2 regions of the Streptomyces sp. NPDC041940 genome follow, and region 1 is predicted to be linked to the other one. Evidence: riboswitches for the same ligand, from Rfam matches in the RefSeq annotation. Region 1 holds a riboswitch; the other holds the start of a gene.
The links. Region 1 has a riboswitch for glycine ahead of gcvT (glycine cleavage system aminomethyltransferase GcvT). Riboswitches for the same ligand answer to the same signal wherever they lie in the genome.

Region 1 (7,134 bases):
ATGTCGGCGCCGGTGTCCTTCATCGTCTTGATGACCTTGTCGAGGGAGACCTTGTGGGAGCCGTCGCCGCGCATGGCCATGCGGGCGGCGGTGACGGCCTTGACCGCGGCCATGCCGTTGCGTTCGATGCACGGGATCTGGACCAGCCCGCCGACCGGGTCGCAGGTGAGGCCGAGGTTGTGCTCCATGCCGATCTCGGCGGCGTTCTCGACCTGCTCCGGTGAGCCGCCGAGGACCTCGGCCAGGGCGCCCGCGGCCATCGAGCAGGCGGAGCCGACCTCGCCCTGGCAGCCGACCTCGGCGCCGGAGATGGAGGCGTTCTCCTTGAACAGCATGCCGATCGCGCCCGCGGCGAGCAGGAAGCGGACCACGCCCTCCTCGTCGGCGCCGGGCACGAAGTTGACGTAGTAGTGCAGGACCGCGGGGATGATGCCGGCCGCGCCGTTGGTGGGGGCGGTGACGACCCGGCCGCCTGCCGCGTTCTCCTCGTTGACCGCCATCGCGTAGAGGGTGATCCACTCCATGGAGAGGGCCAGCGGGTCGCCCTCGGAGCGGAGCTTGCGCGCGGTGTTCGCGGCGCGGCGGCGCACCTTGAGGCCGCCCGGCAGGATGCCCTCGCGGGACATGCCGCGCGCGACGCAGGCCTCCATCACCCGCCAGATCTCCAGCAGGCCGGCCCGGATCTCCTCCTCGGTGCGCCAGGCGCGCTCGTTCTCCAGCATCAGCGCCGAGATGGACAGGCCCGTCTCCTGGGCCAGGCGCAGCAGCTCGTCGCCCGTGCGGAACGGGTACTTCAGGGCGGTGTCGTCGAGCTTGATGCGGTCCGCGCCGACGGCCTCCTCGTCGACGACGAAGCCGCCGCCGACCGAGTAGTAGGTCTTCGTCAGCAGCTCCGCGCCCGAGGCGTCGTACGCCCACAGGGTCATGCCGTTCGCGTGGTACGGGAGGGCCTTGCGGCGGTGCAGGACCATGTCGTCGTCGAAGGAGAACGCGATCTCGTGCTCGCCCAGCAGATTCAGCCGGCCGTCGGTCTTGATCGCCTCGACCCGGTCGTCGGCCTTCTCCACGTCGACCGTGCGGGGCGAGTCGCCCTCCAGGCCGAGCAGGACCGCCTTGGGCGTGCCGTGGCCGTGGCCGGTGGCGCCGAGCGAGCCGTACAGCTCGGCACGGACGGAGCCGACCGACTCCAGCAGCTCTTCGTTGCGCAGCCGCCGGGCGAACAGGCCGGCCGCGCGCATCGGGCCGACCGTGTGGGAGCTGGACGGGCCGATGCCGATCGAGAACAGGTCGAAGACCGAGATGGCCACGGGAACTCCTGACTACGGGGGTGGTGCAGTGGGGCCGGGCGCCGCGACCGCTTGTGGCGGGCACGGCGCCCTGAAAGGTTTCTTCGTTACTTGTGAGGTGTTGCTTGTGCAGGTGTTGCTGTGCAGGCGTTACTTGTGCAGGCGTTACTTGTTCAGGCCCGGGTACAGCGGGTGCTTGTCGGCCAGGGCCTTCACCCGGGCCTTCAGGGCGTCCGCTTCGTAGGACGGCTTCAGCGTCTCGGCGATGACGTCCGCGACCTCCGCGAAGTCCTCGGCCGTGAAGCCCCGGGTCGCCAGGGCCGGCGTGCCGATCCGCAGACCGGACGTCACCATCGGCGGGCGCGGGTCGTTCGGGATCGCGTTGCGGTTGACCGTGATGCCCACCTCGTGGAGGCGGTCCTCGGCCTGCTGTCCGTCCAGCTCCGAGTGGCGCAGGTCGACCAGGACCAGGTGCACGTCCGTGCCGCCGGACAGGACGTCCACGCCCACGGCCCGGACGTCGTCCTTCACCAGACGCTCGGCCAGGATGCGGGCACCCTCCAGCGTACGGCGCTGGCGCTCCTTGAAGTCCTCGGAGGCCGCGACCTTGAACGAGACCGCCTTGGCCGCGATCACATGCTCCAGCGGACCGCCCTGCTGACCGGGGAAGACAGCGGAGTTGATCTTCTTGGCCAGCTCGGCCGTGGAGAGGATCACACCGCCGCGCGGGCCGCCCAGCGTCTTGTGGGTGGTCGTGGTCACCACGTGCGCGTGCGGCACGGGGTTCGGGTGCAGGCCCGCCGCCACCAGCCCGGCGAAGTGCGCCATGTCGACCATCAGGTACGCGCCGACCTCGTCCGCGATCCGGCGGAACTCGGCGAAGTCCAGCTGCCGCGGGTAGGCGGACCAGCCTGCGACGATCAGCTTCGGCCGGGACTCCTTCGCCAGCCGCTCGACCTCGGCCATGTCGACCCGGCCGTCGTCGCCGACGTGGTAGGCGACGACGTCGTAGAGCTTGCCGGAGAAGTTGATCTTCATGCCGTGGGTCAGGTGCCCGCCGTGCGCGAGATTCAGACCCATGATGGTGTCGCCCGGCTTGAGCAGCGCGAACATCGCGGCGGCGTTGGCCTGGGCACCGGAGTGCGGCTGGACGTTGGCGTGCTCGGCGCCGAACAGCTCCTTGACCCGGTCGATCGCGATCTGCTCGACCACGTCGACGTGTTCGCAGCCGCCGTAGTAGCGGCGGCCAGGGTAGCCCTCGGCGTACTTGTTGGTGAGGACCGAGCCCTGCGCCTCCATGACCGCGACCGGGGCGAAGTTCTCCGAGGCGATCATCTCGAGCGTGGACTGCTGCCGGTGCAGCTCGGCGTCGACCGCGGCGGCGACGGCCGGGTCGAACTCGTGCAGGGATGTGTTCAGGACGGACATACGGCTATGACTCCTCAGCCGGCGGAGAAGGCGGTGTACTCGTCGGCGGAGAGCAGGTCGCCCGGCTCGTCCGTGACGCGCACCTTGAACAGCCAGCCGCCCTCGAAGGGGGCCGAGTTCACCAGGGACGGGTCGTTCACGACGTCCTCGTTGACCTCGGTGACCTCACCGGAGACCGGGGAGTAGAGGTCGGACACGGACTTGGTCGACTCCAGCTCGCCGCAGGTCTCGCCCGCGGACACGGCGTCACCGACCTCGGGGAGCTGGACGAAGACGACGTCGCCGAGCGCGTTCGCGGCGTGCTCCGTGATGCCGATCGTCGAGATGCCGTCCTCGGCGCCCGACAGCCACTCGTGTTCCTTGCTGTACCGCAGCTCTATGGGGTTGCTCATGGCCTGGATTCTCCTGTACGCGCGGGAGTGCTGATGAATGCTGACGAAGGAAACCGCTGGTGAGCGGGGGTGAGACGCCCGGGACCGCTGTGGCGGCCCGCGGCCGGTGTCCGCTTCCGGCGCTTGGCCGGTCTCTACTTCTGGCGCTTGTAGAACGGCAGCGCCACGACCTCGTACGGCTCGTGACTGCCCCGGATGTCGACGGCCACACCGGGTGTGCCGGGCGCCGCGTGCGCGGGGTCGACGTACGCCATCGCGATCGGCTTGCCGAGCGTGGGGGAGGGGGCGCCGGAGGTGACCTCGCCGATCACCTCGCCGCCGGTGACGACCGGGTACCCGGCGCGCGGGACCCTACGGCCCTCGGCGACGAGTCCGACCAGGACGCGGGGCGGGTTCTGCTCGGCGCGTGCGGCGGCCTCGGTCAGGGCCTCGCGGCCGACGAAGTCGCCCTCCTTCTCGAACTTCACCACCCGGCCGAGCCCGGCGTCGAAGGGCGTCAGGGAGGTGCTCAGCTCGTGCCCGTACAGCGGCATGCCCGCCTCCAGGCGCAGCGTGTCGCGGCAGGACAGCCCGCACGGGACCAGGCCGGCGCCCTCGCCCGCCTTGGTCAGGGCCTGCCACAGCTCGACGGCGTGCTCCGGCTTCACGAACAGCTCGAAGCCGTCCTCGCCGGTGTACCCGGTGCGGGCGATGAGGGCCGGGACGCCCGCGACCGTGCCGGGCAGACCGGCGTAGTACTTCAGGCCGTCGAGGTCGGCGTCGGTCAGGGACTTCAGGATCCCCGGGGACTCCGGGCCCTGTACGGCGAGCAGCGCGTAGGCGTCCCGGTCGTCGCGCACCTCGGCGTCGAAGCCGGCGGAACGTTCCACCAGCGCGTCCAGGACCACCTGGGCGTTGGAGGCGTTGGCGACGACCATGTACTCCTGCTCGGCCAGCCGGTAGACGATCAGGTCGTCGAGGATGCCGCCGTCGGCCTGGCAGATCATGGTGTAGCGGGCGCGGCCGGGCTTGACCCCGCCGATGTTGCCGACCAGCGCGTGGTCGAGGAGGGCGGCGGCCTCCGGCCCCGTGACGGTGATCTCGCCCATGTGGGAGAGGTCGAACAGCCCGGCCTTCGTACGCACGGCGTTGTGCTCGTCGCGCTCGGAGCCGTAGCGCAGGGGCATGTCCCAGCCGGCGAAGTCGGTCATCGTCGCGCCGAGCGCACGATGCAGGGCATCGAGCGCGGTGTGGCGGAGTTCTCCTGTACTGCTACTGCTCATCGGTCGTTGTCTCCCAGGCATGACGGCGAGGTCGTTCCTCCCCATCTGTCATCGGAACCTGAGAGGTTCGCCATGACCGCGCGGGTCAACGGCTTGCACCTTGGGTGGGGCCACGCGGCTTCCCGGACTCCGGAGAAGGCTGCGGCCCGCTTTTCAGATGTGCCTCGCCCGCGCGGTAACGGGGCCTGAGAGATTCAAGGGAGGGACTTGCTCCTTCGGCGCCCCAGCGTCGGACGGTGCTGGGGACTCTCCCGCGCGGATTCAAACGGCCGGTATGCAGTTGGCGGGCACATCATTGCACGCATTGTCGCGGGGTGGCAGGGGGACCACCCTGTAGCAGGGATGTTGCAGGAAGAGGACTAAATCCAGAGACATCGGGCATTACCTTCTCTTTACACTCGGCGGGCATGGGACTCCGTACCTGGCCCCAGGGGAGGACGATCACGGTGAACAGGACCACCGCGTACGCCACGACGTCGGGCATCGCGCTGCCCGAGCAGCCGACCGCTCCGGCGCGTGCGGCCTGCGGCCCGCAGCCGGTGCCGGTCGTCCGCGATCTGCGCGAGCGCGCCGGCCGCGGTCCGCACGCGCTGCTGTTCGGCCCCCGCGACATCGTCGTGGTCACGGGCCTGCCCGGCAGCGGCAAGTCCACGCTGATGCGGCGCACCGTGCCGGGCCGGCGCATCGACTCCCAGGACACCCGCGACCACTGGGCCCGCCGTATGCCGCGTGCCCTGCCGTACGCGGTCTACCGTCCGCTCGTCCGCCTCGCCCACTACGCCGGGCTGCGCCGCGCCCTGCGCGGGGGCGAGGCCGTCGTCGTGCACGACTGCGGCACACAGGCCTGGGTCCGCCGCTGGCTGGCCCGCGAGGCCCGCCGCCGGGGCGGCACGCTCCACCTGCTGATGCTCGACGTCACCCCCGAGCAGGCCCTGGCCGGCCAGCGCGACCGAGGCCGCGGCGTCTCGCGGTACGCGTTCCTGCGCCACCGCGCGGCCACCACCCGGCTGCTCCGCGAGGTCGAACGGGGCGAACTGCCCACCGGCTGCGGCTCAGCGATCCTCGCCGACCGCGACGCGGCGAACACCCTGCACCGCATCGGCTTCGTCGGCTGACCACCCAGACCGGCGGGCGGGTGCTTCTGGGCCCGGCTGTCCCCGGCCTGTGAGCCGGTGTTCATGGGGCGGTCGGGCGTGGCCCGTGAGCCGTGTTCGTGGGGCAGGGGCTCCCGGCCCGGGAGGGGTGTCCGCGGTTCGTGGTTCACGGGGTGGCCGTCCGTCGTTCCCGAGCCGCTAGCCTTTGAGCCACAGCAGTGGTTTCAGGCAGGCGGTAGGCAGATGGACTTCCCGGCGGACTTCTCCGCGGACTTCCCGGCGCAGACGCAGACCCACCCGCACGGCGGATGGCCCGGCAACGAGCTGGAGGAGGTGCTCTCGGCCTCCCTCGGCGCCGGCCCCTCGGCCGGCGGGCGGATCGTCGAGGTGCTCGGCCGGAGTTTCGTGTGGATCCCGCTGCCCAGCGGCGGCGGCCCGCAGAGCGGCCCCCTCGACCTCCCCGGCATCGAGATCGACGGCCAGGCGTACGTGCCGGTGTTCAGCTCCGAGGAGCAGTTCCGCCAGGTCGTCGGCTCGCACATGTCGTACACCATCGCGCCGGCCGTGGAGTTCGCCCGCGGTCTGCCCCCGCACGCGGGGATGGCCATCAACCCGGGCGGCGTCGTCGGCATCCCGCTCCCGCCGCCGGCCGTGGCCGAGCTGTGCCGGGCCGGCCGGACCCCGCTGGACGGCCCCGCGAGCGGCGGCCGGGTCCGCCTCTTCGAGCCCGACTGGCAGGACGACCCGGTGGACTTCCTCGCCGCCGCCTCCGCCGAGTTCGAGGCGATCGGCGTCGTCGTCACCGCCCGTCGCTGCCTCGCCGCGATCGAGACCGCCGACCCGGTGATGTTCGTCGGCGTCGAACTCTCCCAGTGGGAAGGCGACCTGCGCGCCCTCCCGCTGGACGCCCTCACCCGCGCCGTCACCGCCGCCCCGGCCCCCTGGCCGGTCAACCTGGTGCTTCTGGACGTGGCGGAGGACCCGGTCGGCGAGTGGATGCGAAACAGGGTCCGGCCCTTCTATCAGCGGTAGGGCAACGCACTGAGGGGCGCGGGCTGTGACACCATGCGGCTCCGCCGCGTGGGCGCGACAAGCCACAGACGGACCCGCACCCGCCGGACGAGGGCAAGTCCCTAGTCGGTGGGCGGGCTTAAGCTAGGTCACGGTCGAGGCGTTGTACGAAGGGGCGGTAAAGGTGAGCGCGAGCGGCACGGCCGCGGCCGGACAGGTCGAGCACATGCTGCGCCAGGTCACGCCCGGGCGTTATGACGCCTATGAGGCCCTCCTGCGCGCGCTCGCGACCCCGCACAGCGGCCAGATCTGGATGCTGCTGTGGCACGGCCAGGCCGGATCCCCCGACGCCCAGTACGGAAACATGGAGGTCGAGGGCCACGGCTACGCCCCCTGTGTGACCTCCGCGCAGGAGCTCTCGGCCAGCGGCTGGAACCGCAGTTACGAGGTCGTCGACGGCATCGACGTGGCCCGCGCCCTCTACCCCGACCGCTACGGCCTCTGGCTCAACCCGCACGCCCCCGGCGGCGGCGTCGGCATCCCCTGGCTCGACCTGCGCCGCATCGCCACGGGCCTGGACCGCCAGCCCGCCGGACCCCTGCGGCTGTCCGAACCGGCCATCGAGATCCCGCAGTTCTACGCCCTGCTCGCGCAGAACGCC
Region 2 (7,134 bases), on a different contig from region 1:
TCGCGGAGCTGGGGCGGTTCGGGATCGAGCCGCGGCACCTGCGGGTGATGAAGGCCGCCGCCGACCGCGAGGCCGGGCTCGTGGACCAGGTGGTGGCCCCGCTGAAGCGGCACCGGAACCCGCAGACCAGGGCTCATGCGGAGGCCCGCGCCAAGGAGCTGGCGGGGCTCACGGTGAAGCTGCACGCCGCGCTGGTGCAGACGGCGCTCGGGGTGCGGCTGCCGTGAGGCGGCCGGACACGTGGGGGCCGGATCAGGCGCCCGATCCGGGCCCGACTACCCAAACGTCCCGAGCACGGCCTAGGGTTGCTGTGTGAACGAGCTCGATGTCGTAGGTGTCCGGGTCGAAATGCCCTCCAACCAACCGATCGTGCTGCTGCGTGAAGTGGGAGGCGACCGTTACCTCCCCATCTGGATCGGGCCGGGGGAGGCGACGGCGATCGCCTTCGCCCAGCAGGGCATGGCTCCCGCGCGGCCGCTGACCCACGACCTGTTCAAGGACGTGCTGGAAGCCGTCGGCCAGGAGCTCACGGAAGTGCGTATCACGGACCTGCGTGAGGGCGTCTTCTACGCGGAGCTGGTCTTCGCCAGCGGCGTCGAGGTGAGCGCCCGCCCGTCCGACGCCATAGCGCTGGCCCTGCGCACCGGTACGCCGATCTACGGGAGTGACACGGTCCTCGACGACGCCGGCATCGCGATCCCGGACGAGCAGGAGGACGAGGTGGAGAAGTTCCGCGAGTTCCTCGACCAGATCTCCCCGGAGGACTTCGGCAGCAGCAGCCAGTGAGTTCCGGGCGGCCCGGTGGACGATGAGTCCGCGGCAGGGCCGCCGCCGTATGCGTGACGGGTGAATTGCCCGCATGTGCCCGTGGTCAGTGCGAGCGTCACACGGCCCGCGCCGAAGGCATTCGGCTAGCCTTTCCCGGCGGTGGGGCACGGGAAACCACTCTTAGGGTGATTATCACTCGGCGTGGCGAGTGTGGCGATCGTTGACGCACCCCGGGTGACTGCCTACCGTCGAGAGGGCAGGTCAAGGACGGAGGTCGGCGTGAGCAGCAGCGGCGACGGTACGGCTGGGGGCGGCCCCGAGCGCAGTCTCAGGGCGAGCGGTCCGTACGCTCCCCCCGGCTCTCGGCTTCTTTCGGGCGGAGGCTGTCCCCAGCCCGATGACGCGGCCGATCTCGCTCCGCAGCGACCGTCGGCGGTGCCGAGCAGCGGAGGGACGACGTCCATGGCGTCCGAGCAGATCGGCTATCGCGGCCCCACGGCCTGCGCGGCCGCCGGTATCACCTACCGGCAGCTGGACTACTGGGCCCGCACCGGTCTCGTCGAGCCGAGTGTGCGCCCCGCCTACGGGTCCGGGACACAGCGGTTGTACAGCTTCCGGGACGTCGTCGTCCTGAAGATCGTCAAGCGGTTCCTCGACACCGGGGTGTCGCTGCAGAACATCCGCACGGCGGTACAGCACCTCAGGGAACGCGGTTTCCGCGACCTGGAGCGGATGACGCTGATGAGTGACGGTGCGACGGTCTACGAGTGCACCTCGCCGGACGAGGTCCATGCCCTGCTCCAAGGGGGGCAGGGCGTCTTCGGGATCGCCGTGGGCGTGGTGTGGCGGGACGTCGAGGGCGCGCTGTCCCAGCTGCACGGGGAGCGGATCGACACCGGCGAGACCCTGGTCGGGCCCAACCCGGCGGACGAGCTGGCGCGGCGGCGGAACCGGGCCGTCTGACCCTTCGGGATGGTTCGGGACGGCGTTGTCAGTGGCGTAGGGCAGCATCGGAGTTGTGAGAACCGCGCCCACGATCCTGCATCTCGACATGGATGCCTTCTTCGCCTCGGTGGAGCAGGCGTCCAAGCCGAGTCTGCGCGGGAAGGCGGTGGTCGTGGGCGGACTCGGGCCTCGGGGTGTGGTCGCGACCGCGTCGTACGAGGCCCGGGTCTTCGGGGTGCACTCGGCGTTGCCCATGGCGCAGGCCCGGCGGCTCGCGCCCAACGCCGCGTATCTCGTGCCGCGCTTCGGGTTCTACCGGGCGATCAGCGAGCGGGTGATGGAGTTGCTGGGTGCGCTGTCGCCGTTGGTCGAGCCGCTGAGCCTGGACGAGGCGTTCGTGGACCTGGAGGCCGGAGGGGCGGCGTGGGACGAGCGGTCGGCGCAGTCGGCCGGGGCGAAGCTGCGTGCGGACATCCGGGCCGTCACGGGGCTCACGGGGTCGGTGGGGCTGGCCGCGTCCAAGATGCTCGCGAAGATCGCCTCGGAGCAGGCCAAGCCCGACGGGCTGGTGCTGATCGAGCCGGGGACGGAGCGGGCGATGCTGGGGCCGATGTCGGTGCGGACCCTGCCGGGGGTCGGGCCGGCGACGGGCGACCATCTGCGGCGGGCCGGGATCACCACGGTCGAGGAGATCGCCGAGGCGGGTGAGGACGAGCTGGTCCGGCTGCTGGGGAAGGCGCACGGACACGGGCTCTACGCCATGGCCCTGGCGCGGGACGACCGGCCCGTGGTGGCGGAGCGGGAAGCGAAGTCGGTGTCGGTCGAGGACACCTACGACGTGGACATCCACGACCGGCTGCGGGTCGGGCTGGAGGTGCAGCGGCTCGCCGACCGCTGCGTGCGGCGGCTGCGCGGGGCCGGGCTGTCCGGGCGGACCATCGTGCTGAAGGTGCGGCGGTACGACTTCTCGACACGCACCCGGTCGGAGACGCTGCGTGGGCCGACGGACGACCCCGGGGTGATCCGTGAAGCGGCGGCCAGACTGCTGGACTCCGTCGACACCACGGGCGGCGTGCGGCTGCTCGGGGTGGGCGTCAGCGGGCTCGCGGACTACACCCAGGAAGACCTGTTCGCGCAGGCGGCCGGGGAGCGGGCGGTCGCGGAGGGCCCGGTCGAGGAGCACACCGCGGCGCCGGTCGAGGAGCAGCCCGCGCCGGCCGAGCGGCGGTGGCCCGCCGGGCACGACGTGCGGCATGCCGGGTTCGGGCACGGATGGGTGCAGGGCAGCGGCCTGGGGCGGGTGACCGTACGGTTCGAGACGCCCGGCTCGGTGCCAGGGCGGGTGCGGACCTTCCGGGTCGACGATCCGGAGTTGGAGCCGGCGGATCCGTTGCCGTTGGTGTTACGAGAGCCTGAGGGGGGTCATGGGCCGGATGGTGAATCCGGGGGCGTGGGGCTGCGCTCCGCGGCCCCTTAGGCGTTCGCCGGGGGCTTCAGGCCGTCTCGTCCTTGCCTGCCAGTTTGCCGAACTCGTGGTCCTGGAGCGGGGGAGGGGCGGCGACGTCGAGGCCGTAGTGGTGGTAGAGCTGGAGTTCCTGCTCCGGGGAGAGGTGGCGGCCCACGCCGAAGTCGGGGGCGTCCTTGATCAGGGCGCGGTCGAAGGGCACGTGGAGGGCGCCGTCGATCAGCTCGCTGGGCTCGAGGGGGACGAAGGCGTCCCTGCTGAACAGGCCGGTCCGTATGGCCGCCCACTCCGGGACGCCGGTGGCGTCGTCGAGATAGACCTCGTCGATCGTGCCGATCCTGGTCCCGTTGCGGTCGAACGCCTTGCGGCCGATCAGGTTGCGCGGATCGATATCGGTTCGCACGGGCCCTCCACATGGTCGCAACTCATCCGTACCACTACAAAACGGCACAATCGAGGAGGCGGCCACTCGAAGGTTCGTGCGTTGACCGCGCTGGTAGGCTGACAACGGCTGCTGACCCTGTGCGGGAGAGTCCTCCAGACACCATCGGAGGCGCCGAAGGAGCAAATCCTCCCCGGAATCTCTCAGGCCCACGTACCGCACGGACGAGGTCACTCTGGAAAGCAGGGCGGATGTCACGGCTTCCGCCCTCACCGACGGTGAAAGCCGGAGGCCTTCGGGCGATCCGGTGAAGCTCTCAGGTTGACATGACAGAGGGGGAGGCCGTCCGGGTACCCGTGCCGTGGTGCCCCTCGAAGGTCGTGTCAGACCAGGAGGCCTCCGCATATGACCGCCCACCGCATTCCGCTCTCCGAGCTCGAAGAGGCAGTTCCCTTCGAGCAGCGCCATATCGGCCCCGACCACGAGGCGTGCGCCAAGATGCTCGCGCACGTCGGCTACGGCTCGCTGGACGAGCTGACGGCCGCCGCGGTCCCGGCCGTGATCAAGAGCGCCGAGGCACTGGACCTGCCGGGCGCCCGCAGCGAGGCCGAGGTGATCGCCGAGCTGCGCTCCCTCGCCGACCGCAACCAGGTCCTCGGCTCCATGATCGGGCTCGGCTACTACGGCACGTTCACGCCGCCGGTCGTCATGCGCAACGTCATGGAGAACCCGTCCTGGTACACGGCCTACACGCCGTACCAGCCGGAGATCTCGCAGGGCCGGCTCGAGGCGCTGCTCAACTTCCAGACCATGGTCGCCGACCTGACCGGACTGCCGACCTCCGGCGCCTCCCTGCTCGACGAGGGCACCGCGGCGGCCGAGGCCATGGCGCTGTCGCGGCGGCTGGGCAAGAACAAGAAGGGCCTGTTCCTGGTCGACGCGGACGCGCTGCCGCAGACCATCGCCGTGATCGAGACCCGGGCCGAGCCGACCGGTGTCGAGGTCGTCGTCGCCGATCTCAGTGACGGCATCCCCGCCGGGATCGCCGAGCGCGAGATCAACGGCGTGCTGATCCAGTACCCGGGCGCCTCCGGAGCCGTGCGGGACATCAAGCGGGTCATCGACCAGGCGCACGCGCTCGGGGCGCTCGTCACCGTCGCCGCCGATCTGCTCGCGCTGACCCTGCTGAAGTCGCCCGGTGAGCTCGGCGCGGACATCGCGGTCGGGACGACACAGCGGTTCGGTGTGCCGATGGGCTTCGGCGGACCGCACGCCGGTTACATGGCCGTCGGGGAGAAGATGGCGCGCAGCCTGCCCGGGCGGCTCGTCGGCGTGTCCGTGGACGCCGACGGGAACAAGGCCTACCGGCTGGCGCTGCAGACGCGTGAGCAGCACATCCGGCGTGAGAAGGCCACCAGCAACATCTGCACCGCCCAGGTGCTGCTCGCCGTCATGGCCGGCATGTACGCCGTCTACCACGGGCCCGAGGGTCTGAAGAGCATCGCGCGGCGCACCCACCGGTACGCCACGGTCCTCGCCGCCGGGCTCGCGAACGGCGGTGTCGAGGTCGTGCACGGGGCCTACTTCGACACTCTGACCGCGCGTGTCGAGGGCCGGGCCGCCGAGGTCGTGGCCACCGCCGCCGAACGGAACGGGGTCAACCTGCGTCTCGTCGACGCCGACCACGTCTCGATCTCCTGCGACGAGACCACGACGCGGGCCCAGCTGCGTGCCGTATGGGCCGCGTTCGGGGTCGAAGGCGTCGTCGAGGCGCTGGACGCCGCCACGGAGGACGGGCTTCCGGGTGCCCTGCTGCGGTCCGACGAGTACATGACCCACCCGGTCTTCCACCAGTACCGCTCCGAGACCGCCATGCTGCGCTACCTGCGCCGGCTGGCCGACCGTGACTACGCGCTCGACCGCGGCATGATCCCGCTGGGCTCCTGCACCATGAAGCTCAACGCGACCACGGAGATGGAGCCGGTCACCTGGCCCGAGTTCGGGCAGCTGCACCCCTTCGCCCCCGCCGCCCAGGCCGAGGGCTACCTCACGCTCATCCACGAGCTGGAGGAACGTCTCGCGGAGGTCACCGGGTACGACAAGGTGTCCCTCCAGCCGAACGCCGGGTCGCAGGGCGAGCTGGCCGGTCTGCTCGCCGTACGCGGGTACCACCGGGCCAACGGGGACGAGCAGCGCACCGTGTGCCTGATCCCGTCGTCCGCGCACGGCACCAACGCCGCGAGCGCGGTGATGGCGGGCATGAAGGTCGTCGTCGTCAAGACCGCCGAGGACGGCGAGATCGACGTCGAGGACCTGCGGGCGAAGATCGAGCAGCACCGTGACGAGCTGGCCGTGCTGATGATCACGTACCCGTCCACGCACGGTGTGTTCGAGGAGCACGTCTCCGAGATCTGCGCCCAGGTGCACGAGGCGGGCGGGCAGGTCTACGTCGACGGGGCCAACCTCAACGCGCTCGTGGGGCTCGCCAAGCCGGGGCACTTCGGCGGGGACGTCTCGCATCTGAACCTGCACAAGACCTTCTGCATCCCGCACGGTGGCGGCGGGCCCGGCGTCGGTCCGGTGGCGGTGCGTGAGCACCTCGCGCCGTATCTGCCGAACCATCCGCTGCAGCCCGAGGCGGGCCCGGAGACCGGGGTCGGCCCCATCTCCGCGGCGCCGTGGGGCTCGGCCGGCATCCTGCCGATCTCGTGGGCGTACGTCCGGCTGATGGGCGGCGAGGGGCTGAAGCGGGCCACGCAGGTGGCCGTGCTCAGCGCCAACTACATCGCCAAGCGGCTGGAGCCGCACTACCCGGTGCTCTACACCGGCCCGGGCGGGCTCGTCGCGCACGAGTGCATCATCGACCTGCGGCCGCTGACCAAGGCGACCGGCGTGAGCGTCGACGACGTCGCCAAGCGGCTCATCGACTACGGCTTCCACGCGCCGACGATGTCGTTCCCGGTGGCCGGGACGCTGATGATCGAGCCGACCGAGTCGGAGGACCTGGCCGAGCTGGACCGGTTCTGCGAGGCGATGATCGCCATCCGCGCGGAGATCGAGAAGGTCGGCTCCGGCGAGTGGCCCGCGGACGACAACCCGCTGCGGGGTGCCCCGCACACCGCCGGCGCGCTCGCCGGGGCGTGGGAGCACGCCTACAGCCGTGAGGAGGCCGTCTTCCCGGCCGGAGTCGCGGCCTCCGACAAGTACTGGCCGCCGGTGCGCCGCATCGACCAGGCCTTCGGCGACCGGAACCTGGTGTGCTCCTGCCCGCCGCTGGACGCGTACGAGGACTGACCGACCGGTTGGAAGGAGGGGCTCCGCGGTGCGGGGCCCCTCCGTCATGCGACGGCGAGTGACACCTCGGTCGACTTGATCAGGGCGACGACGGGGGTTCCGGCCGACAGACGGAGATCGTCCGCGGCGTCCTTGGTGATCGCCGCCGTCAGTTCGCCGCCCTCGACGGTGATCCGGACGGAGGCCATCGCGTCGCCGGCCGTGATGCCCGTGACCGTGCCGGGGAGCCGGTTGCGGATGGACAGGCCCTCGACGGGGGCGGTGGCCAGTGCGACCTCTG

Region 2: linked by a shared signal. The riboswitch ahead of gcvP (aminomethyl-transferring glycine dehydrogenase) and the one ahead of gcvT (glycine cleavage system aminomethyltransferase GcvT) in region 1 are both predicted to bind glycine.

What each region holds. Positions count from the first base shown of each region.
Region 1 is NZ_JBVJBP010000032.1:3,570-10,703, reverse strand. It holds gene ACZ6I3_RS36610 (L-serine ammonia-lyase) at 1-1,307, opposite strand, end outside; gene glyA (serine hydroxymethyltransferase) at 1,452-2,714, opposite strand; gene gcvH (glycine cleavage system protein GcvH) at 2,729-3,106, opposite strand; gene gcvT (glycine cleavage system aminomethyltransferase GcvT) at 3,241-4,368, opposite strand; glycine riboswitch at 4,404-4,530, opposite strand; glycine riboswitch at 4,532-4,632, opposite strand; gene ACZ6I3_RS36590 (AAA family ATPase) at 4,815-5,483, shown strand; gene ACZ6I3_RS36585 (enhanced serine sensitivity protein SseB) at 5,706-6,494, shown strand; gene ACZ6I3_RS36580 (enhanced serine sensitivity protein SseB C-terminal domain-containing protein) at 6,658-7,134, shown strand, end outside.
Region 2 is NZ_JBVJBP010000003.1:10,216-17,349, forward strand. It holds gene ftsR (transcriptional regulator FtsR) at 1-227, shown strand, start outside; gene ACZ6I3_RS07295 (bifunctional nuclease family protein) at 313-786, shown strand; gene ACZ6I3_RS07300 (MerR family transcriptional regulator) at 1,048-1,731, shown strand; gene ACZ6I3_RS07305 (DNA polymerase IV) at 1,787-3,190, shown strand; gene ACZ6I3_RS07310 (PRC-barrel domain-containing protein) at 3,207-3,581, opposite strand; glycine riboswitch at 3,694-3,789, shown strand; gene gcvP (aminomethyl-transferring glycine dehydrogenase) at 3,966-6,854, shown strand; gene ACZ6I3_RS07320 (TOBE domain-containing protein) at 6,899-7,134, opposite strand, start outside.